One region of the Streptomyces sp. MGP-P1 genome, then DNA from elsewhere that is predicted to be linked to it. Evidence: riboswitches for the same ligand, from Rfam matches in the RefSeq annotation. Region 1 holds a riboswitch; the other holds the start of a gene.
What was found. Region 1 has a riboswitch for cyclic di-AMP ahead of AC3CH1_RS22300 (transglycosylase family protein). Riboswitches for the same ligand answer to the same signal wherever they lie in the genome.
Positions count from the first base shown of each region.

Region 2: another riboswitch for cyclic di-AMP. It lies ahead of AC3CH1_RS01390 (transglycosylase SLT domain-containing protein); the one in region 1 lies ahead of AC3CH1_RS22300 (transglycosylase family protein).

Region 1 is NZ_JBYMEM010000007.1:119,276-123,455, forward strand. Features, by position in the region: gene AC3CH1_RS22290 (cytochrome P450 family protein) at 1-96, shown strand, start outside; partial or broken gene AC3CH1_RS22295 (transglycosylase family protein) at 272-1,317, shown strand; cyclic di-AMP (ydaO/yuaA leader) riboswitch at 1,607-1,789, shown strand; gene AC3CH1_RS22300 (transglycosylase family protein) at 1,795-2,514, shown strand; gene eno (phosphopyruvate hydratase) at 2,837-4,117, shown strand.
Region 2 is NZ_JBYMEM010000001.1:314,877-319,056, forward strand. Features, by position in the region: gene AC3CH1_RS01390 (transglycosylase SLT domain-containing protein) at 161-994, opposite strand; cyclic di-AMP (ydaO/yuaA leader) riboswitch at 998-1,156, opposite strand; gene AC3CH1_RS01395 (FAD-dependent oxidoreductase) at 1,640-3,031, shown strand; partial or broken gene AC3CH1_RS01400 (SpoIIE family protein phosphatase) at 3,111-4,180, opposite strand, start outside.

The sequences.
Region 1 (4,180 bases):
CGCGGCGGACTCATCATGCGTGGACTGCGCACCCTTCCGGTCGAGTTCGAACCGGATAGTCGATCCGGAAAAAGTGACACAGCGTCAACTCCGTGACTTGCACGTGATCTGCGCTGCATCGACTTGTGACACACGTTCGAGTCCCGCTAGGTTCACGGTTCGACGCGTCGGTCGCACCTTGCTCACGCGTCACTTGGGCGCCGAAGCAGGCACGGAATCCGCTGTGCGGCGCTCAGGCCACTCGCTTGTCAGTCGCACGGAAGGCATACCCATGGGCTCCGCGAACGGCAGACACCGCCGCCCTCGTCAGGCACCCGCCATCATCGTCGCCGCGGGCGTGACGGGATCGGCCATCGCCATCCCGCTGCTCGGCGCCGGAGGCGCGCACGCGGCCGAGGCCACCACCTGGGACCGGGTCGCCGAGTGCGAGAGCGGCGGCATGTGGAGCGCCGATCTCGGCAACGGCTACTACGGCGGGCTCCAGTTCTCGCAGGAGACCTGGTCGGCGTACGGCGGCACGGCGTTCGCGCCCCGCGCCGACCTCGCCAGCCGCTCGCAGCAGATCTCCGTCGCCGAGAAGGTCCTGGACGACCAGGGCCCGAAGGCTTGGCCCAGCTGTGCGGTGATCTCCGGCCTCGCGGTGGGCGGCGGTCTGCCCGGCGTCGACCCGGGCGCCTCGCCGTCCGCGGATCCGTCCGCCGATCCGTCGGCGGACCCCTCGGCCGACCCGACCTCCACCCCGGCCGACGAAGCGGACGCAACCGGTGAATCGCGCGAAGCGGGCAAGAGGGAGAAGGGTGATGAGGCGGACAAGGGCGGTAGAGGTGGCGCGGAGAAGGGGAGCGGGACTCCCGACTCCTCGGTGACGCCCTCCGCCCCGCCCGCCTCCGACGCCCCCGACGCCTCGGACCCCTCCACCGCCCCCGACGCCTCGGCGGACGAGGACGGCCAGGGGGGCAAGCACCGGGGCGCCCCGCGCCCGAGGAGGTCGACGCGGACCGGAAGGACGACCCCCGTGAGTCCGGCCGGCACGCCTCGCGCGGCGAAGGCGGCGCGCGGGACGGTGGCGCGGCGGCCGCCGACGGGTACACCGTGCGGCCCGGGGACAACCTCTGGGCGATCGCCGACGCCCAGGAGATCCCCGGCGGCTGGACCGGCCTGTACGAGACGAACAAGGGCCTCCTGGGTGCCGACCCGGACCTGATCCTGCCCGGCCAGAACCTGGATCTGGGCCTGGATCAGGATGCGGGCAAGGGTGTGGACCGGGCCGCCCCGGAGGGTGCCGAGACGGCCGCCGAGGCTCCCGCCGCCAACTGATCGAACCCGGCGAAACACCCCGAAAATCGGGGCAGTTAAGAGACCTATGTCCACTTTTGTGTAAGTGAGACATGGGTCTCTTTGCTTCAACTGGTGCTTTTCGACCGGCCGGTCCGGGCGTATCGCCTCCCACCTGCGGAAACGGCCCACCGGCTACGGCGAGTTCGGGCCGAATGCCCCCTATGTCCGTCTTTGAATGTCGGGGTTGCCTGTGTTTACGGTCGGAACCGCTCGCACCGCGGGCCCCGTCGACCGTCACGCCGAATCCTGCCGTCGGTCGAAGGGAACAGACGCGTAAGCGCCGTAGGCAGGAGCGGGGGACCCAGGTAAGCCGCCGGGTCCGGACGCCTCGTCGAACCGACGGGGACGTACGGGACCGGCTAGGGGTGAAGTCGCGAGCAGCACCGCGCGACCGGGCAACTCATCAGCCCGAACCCGACAGCTCACCTCGTAGGCGTCGGTGAGGAGATTCGTTCCATGCTGCTGAACAGCAAGGGCAAGCACCGCCGCCCGTCCAAGGCCACCCGTATCGCCACCCTCGCGGGTGTCACCGGTGCCGCCGTCGCCATCCCGCTGATGGGCGCGACCAACGCTTCCGCCGCCTCCGTCGAGACCTGGGACGCCGTCGCCCAGTGCGAGTCCGGCGGCAACTGGTCCATCAACACCGGCAACGGCTACTACGGCGGACTGCAGTTCTCGCAGTCCAGCTGGGCCGCCGCCGGCGGTACGCAGTACGCCTCCCGTGCAGACCTGGCCTCCAAGGACCAGCAGATCGCCACCGCCGAGAAGCTCCTCGACCTCCAGGGCCCGGGTGCCTGGGCCTGCGCCGGCGCCGGCGGCCTCACCAACGACGGTGTGGACCCGGGCGTGAACACCGGCTCCGGCTCCGGCGAGAGCAAGCCCGAGCAGGCGCAGCCCGAGCGTCAGGCCGAGCAGCCCACCACGCGCTCCGAGCAGCGCGAGGCCCCCAAGGCCGAGAGCGAGAAGGCCGAGAGCAAGAAGACCGTCACCACCCCGACCGGCGAGAAGGTCCAGAAGGGCGACGGCGAGTACAAGGTCAAGACCGGCGACACCCTGAGCACCATCGCCGACGCGGAGGACGTCAAGGGCGGCTGGAGCAAGATCTTCAAGCTCAACGACGACATCGTCAAGGACGCCGACCTGATCTTCCCGGGTCAGCAGCTCCACCTGAAGTAATCGCCGTCTCTCCTCCCCGGAGGAGAAGCGTCCGGCGGCACTTCTCCTCGCACGGCTCCCCGGCCCGGCGCGCTCGTCCCCCCAGCGCGCCGGGCCGGGTTCTTCTTGGGCGGCGGGCGCCGAAGGCCCGCATGCGTTCACCTCTTGTCGTTACCACTCAGTAGATTTCTAGAGTTTTGTCCCATGATGCAGGCCCTTGGGACCTTTTTCGTCCCAGGACGCGGGCGGTCGGCCGACCGACGCGGCCGGGCCCGATAGGCTCGTGCCGCAGGGCCACAGTGACCCCGCACAACCAGTGTCAGATCCCAGAAGGAGATGCCTCGTGCCGTCCATCGACGTCGTCGTAGCCAGGGAAATCCTCGACTCCCGGGGCAACCCCACGGTCGAGGTCGAGGTTGGCCTCGACGACGGCAGCACGGGCCGTGCTGCTGTTCCGTCCGGTGCCTCCACCGGTGCGTTCGAGGCCATCGAGCTTCGCGACGGTGACCCCAACCGCTACATGGGCAAGGGCGTCGAGAAGGCCGTCCTCGCCGTCATCGAGCAGATCGGCCCGGAGCTCGTCGGGTACGACGCCACCGAGCAGCGCCTCATCGACCAGGCGATGTTCGACCTCGACGCCACCGAGAACAAGGCGTCGCTCGGTGCGAACGCCATCCTCGGCGTCTCGCTGGCCGTCGCGCACGCCGCCTCCGAGGCGTCCGACCTGCCGCTCTTCCGCTACCTCGGCGGCCCGAACGCGCACCTGCTGCCCGTTCCGATGATGAACATCCTGAACGGCGGCTCGCACGCCGACTCCAACGTGGACGTCCAGGAGTTCATGATCGCCCCGATCGGCGCGGAGTCCTTCTCCGAGGCCCTGCGCTGGGGCGCGGAGGTCTACCACACGCTGAAGAAGGTCCTCAAGACCAAGGGCCTGTCCACCGGACTCGGCGACGAGGGCGGCTTCGCCCCGAACCTGGAGTCCAACCGCGCCGCCCTGGACCTCATCGTCGAGGCCATCAAGGAGGCCGGTTACGTCCCGGGCCGCGACATCGCGCTCGCGCTCGACGTCGCCGCGTCCGAGTTCTACAAGGACGGCGTCTACGAGTTCGAGGGCAAGTCCCGCTCGGCCGCCGAGATGACCGAGTACTACGAGGAGCTCGTCTCCGCGTACCCGCTGGTCTCCATCGAGGACCCGCTGTACGAGGACGACTGGGCCGGCTGGAAGGTCATCACCGACCGCATCGGCGCCAAGGTGCAGATCGTCGGCGACGACCTCTTCGTCACCAACCCCGAGCGTCTGGCCCGCGGCATCGAGGAGGGCTCCGCCAACGCCCTGCTCGTGAAGGTCAACCAGATCGGTTCGCTGACCGAGACCCTGGACGCCGTCGAGCTGGCCCAGCGCAACGGCTTCAAGTGCATGATGTCGCACCGCTCCGGCGAGACCGAGGACGTCACCATCGCCGACCTCGCCGTCGCCGTGAACTGCGGCCAGATCAAGACCGGCGCCCCGGCCCGCTCGGACCGCGTCGCCAAGTACAACCAGCTGCTGCGCATCGAGGAGATCCTCGACGACGCCGCGGTGTACGCGGGCCGTTCCGCCTTCCCGCGCTTCAAGGGCTGACCCGTAGCGTCAAGACGGTAGCCTCCGTCCGTCCCCGCACCCGGTCCCGTACCGTGTGCGGGG
Region 2 (4,180 bases), on a different contig from region 1:
GGTGGTGTCGCTCATGGACACACCTCACTCTCAGCAGAGTGCAACAGGTTCCCCTGTCGATCGCGTGGTAAGTCACTAGAAACTCGGGGGTAACTTCCCGGTACGCCCGAGTGGCCCCGGACCATGAGGTCCGGGGCCACTCGGGCTCGGGCGCGGAGGATCAGTAGGCGCCGAAGACGTTGTCGATCGAGCCGTACCGGTCCGCCGCGTAGTTGCACGCGGCCGTGATGTTGGCGACCGGGTCGTAGCTGTCGGTCGAGGTGCCGGGCACGTGGTAGGCCTGGAAGGTCGGGTCGATGACCTGGAGCAGACCCTTGGACGGGGTGCCCTTGACCGCGTTGGAGTCCCAGTTGTTGATCGCGGCCGGGTTGCCCGAGGACTCGCGCATGATGTTGCGGTGGATGCCCTCGTACGTGCCGGGGATGCCCTGCTCGGCCATGACCGCCAGCGACTCCTTGATCCAGCCGTCGAGGTCGTTCGTGTACGTGACGGCCTTCTCTGCGGCCGGAGCGGCCTTTGCCACGGGAGCGGCGTCGACGCGCTCCGAACGGTCGGCACGGTCCGCCTCGGCACCACGCGCGGCGGACGGGGAAGCCTTGGCGGCCTTGTCCGCCTTACCGCCCGAAGAGGCAGTTCCGAGGGTCAGCTTGATACCGGGCTGAATAAGATCGGGATTCTCTCCGATGATCTTCCGGTTACCTTCGTACAGCTTCTCCCAGCCGCCGCTGACGGAATATTCGCGGGCGATCTTGGAAAGCGTTTCACCGGCCGCCACGGAATGCTGGGCGGGCGCGGCCGCCACGGCGGAATTCGCCTGGGCCACCGAGGCGGGCGCCACGGCCTGCTGCGGCGCGGCGGCGGGCACGGGGGCGGCGAAGGCACTGGTGGCGCCGATCACCGGGAGGGCGAGGACGGCTCCACCCGCGGTCACGGCGGCGAGGCCGCGGCGCAGCGAGGTGGACGGGGAACGACGGTGCTTACCCTGTGCGGGCATGGGGGATTTCCTCTCCGGCGCCTGCGAGGTGAGCTGTCGGGTTCAGACGGGAGATGTCTGGCCGCACGCTCGTGCGGCTTCACCCCAAGCCGTTCCGGTTACGGATCGGCGACTTACCTGGGTCCCCCGCTCCTGCCGTACGTGAGTGGGTTTCGGATTCCCGGACGGCGGCAGGATTCGGCGTTCCATCCGGATTGAGGGTGACCGTAGGCGAGAAACGCCGAACAGAACAAGCCCCGCATTCCGGATTCCCTTTTCCACGCAAGATCGAAAAGCGGAATCGCCGGATCGGGGCACTCCGTCACGTCGTCAACTTTGTTCGCGCAGAAGGGAACCGATGCTTCCAGTTCCGCGTCCGCCCTCCCGGACGTGACGCTCACCACTCCCTCGCGGTGATGGCTGAAACGAGGTCAAGCAAATGCCCCAGCGGCCCCAATAGACCCTTTATCGAGCAGAATTCCCAAAAGAAACAAATCGCCCATATCGACATAGGGAAACGGGCTAATCGGACACTCTAGGCAGGGCCGGCCGAAGGGCCCGCGGGGCGATCGCTTACGGTGTGCGGTGGAGATTAGTAAGCCCACCCTTACCTCCGACGTACGCTGTACCTGCCCGCGTTCGCCCGCCCCGAAGGATCACCACGCCATGACACGCCCCGTCCGCGTCGCCATTGTCGGAGCCGGCCCCGCCGGTATCTACGCTGCGGACGCGCTGCTCAAATCCGAGGTCTGCCAGGACCCGGGGGTCTCCATCGACCTCTTCGAGCGCATGCCCGCGCCCTTCGGCCTCATCCGCTATGGCGTGGCCCCCGACCACCCGCGGATCAAGGGCATCGTCAAGGCCCTGCACCAGGTGCTGGACAAGCCCCAGGTCCGGCTCTTCGGAAACGTCAGCTACCCGCACGACATCGGCCTGGACGATCTGCGCTCGTTCTACGACGCGGTGATCTTCTCCACCGGCGCCGAGGCGGACCGGGCCCTCGACGTCCCCGGCATCCAGCTGGACGGCTCCTACGGCGCGGCCGAGTTCGTCTCCTGGTACGACGGGCACCCCGAGGTCCCCCGCACCTGGCCGCTCACCGCGGAGAAGGTCGCCGTGCTCGGCGTCGGGAACGTGGCCCTGGACGTGGCCCGCGTCCTGGCCAAGACGGCGGACGAGCTGCTGCCCACCGAGATCCCGGACAACGTGTACCAGGGCCTGAAGGAGAACAAGGCGCTGGAGGTGCACGTGTTCGGGCGGCGTGGCCCCGCACAGGCCAAGTTCAGCCCGATGGAGCTGCGGGAGCTGGACCACTCCCCCAACATCGAGGTCATCGTCAACCCCGAGGACATCGAGTACGACGAGGGCTCCATCGCGACCCGCCGGGAGAACAAGCAGGCCAACATGGTCGCGCAGACCTTGGAAAACTGGGCGATCCGCGATGTCGGCGATCGCCCGCACAAGCTGTTCCTGCACTTCTTCGAGTCCCCGGTCGAGATCCTCGGCGAGGACGGCAAGGTCGTGGCGCTGCGCACCGAGCGCACCGAGCTGGACGGCACCGGCAACGTCCGGGGCACCGGTCGGTTCACGGACTGGGACATACAGAGCGTCTACCGTGCCGTCGGCTACTACTCGGAGGAGCTGCCCAAGCTCCCCTTCGACGTGGCCTCCGGCACCGTGCCGCACGAGGCGGGACGCGTCATCGCGGGCGACGAGCACATGGCCTCGGTCTACGTCACGGGCTGGATCAAGCGCGGTCCGATCGGTCTGATCGGACACACCAAGGGCGACGCGAACGAGACGGTCGCCTGCGTCCTGGAGGACCGGGCGGCCGGCCGGCTGCCGGAGCCGGCCGCGCCCGCTCCGGAGGCCGTCGAGGCCTTCCTGGAGGACCGCGGCGTCCACTACACGACCTGGGAGGGCTGGCACAAGCTGGACGCCCACGAGCAGGCGCTGGGCGCGGCCCAGGGCCGTGAGCGGATCAAGGTCGTGGAGCGCGAGGGGATGCTGGAGGCCTCCGGCGCCTCCGCGCCGGCAGAGCCGTCGGCCGACGCCTGATCAACGCCTCGACGCCTGATCAACGCCTCGACGCCTGATCAAGGCCTCGACGCCTGATCGAGGCCTCGGCGGCGTCTGATCAGCAGGACGTCTCTCCGGAGGCCGGATCCGGTGCGCCCGCCGTGCGCCCGGGGTCCGGCCTCCTGAACGTGCGCCACAGGTCCGGGCCGGGCGCCCGTCCTCCCGGGGCCGGCGGACCTCCCGGGTCCCGGCCCACCGGGCGGCGAGCAGGATCGCGATGTCGTCGGGGCGGTCGGTGGCCGCCCTGGCCTCTCCGATGACCTGGTCGGCCGTCTCGGCCAGGGGGACCGCGCCGATGCGTTCGACGGTGGCGCGCAGCCGCTCGATCCCCTCGTCGATGTCCGTCCCGGGGCGCTCGATCAGCCCGTCCGTGAACAGGGCGAGCATCGCGCCCGGTTCGAGGCGCATCTCGGTGACCGGATAGGACGCCTGCCCGTCGATCCCGAGCACGATGCCGCCGGGCAGGTCCAGCACTTCCGTCCGGCCGTCCGCCCGCCGCAGCACGGGTTGCGGATGCCCCGCCCGTACGGCGCGGGCCACTCCGGTCACCGGGTCGAGCGCGATGTAGCAGCAGCTCGCGAACTGTCCCGGGTCGAGGTCGATGAGCAGCCGGTTCGTCCCGCTCATCACCTCCTGGGGATCGTGATGGCTCAGCGCGAACGCCCGTACCGCACTGCGCAGTTGCCCCATGGTCGCGGCGGCGGAGACACCGTGTCCCTGTACGTCGCCGATGATCAGGGCGAGTTCGTGGCCGGTCTCGATGACGTCGTACCAGTCGCCGCCCACGTCCATGCCCTGGGTGCCGGAGAGGTAGCGCCCCAGGGTGTCCACCCCGTCCACCTCGGGCAACCGGTGCGGCAGCAGGGCGTTCTGGAGTCCGCGGGCGAGGGCCGACTCGCTGTCGTAGCGCCGGGCGCGCTTCAGGGCCTGGGCGATGAGTCCGGCCAGTGCCGTCAGGACCGTGCGTTCCTCCGGGCTGAAGCCGCGAGGGCGGTCGAACCCGAGGATGCAGGAGCCCACGGGCCGCCCCGAGGCGATCAGCGGCAGGAACGCGCGGGCCCCGACGTCCGCGTCGATCGGAATGCCCGGATAAGCCTCGGCCAGGCGCTGCATGGACTCGAAGAACAT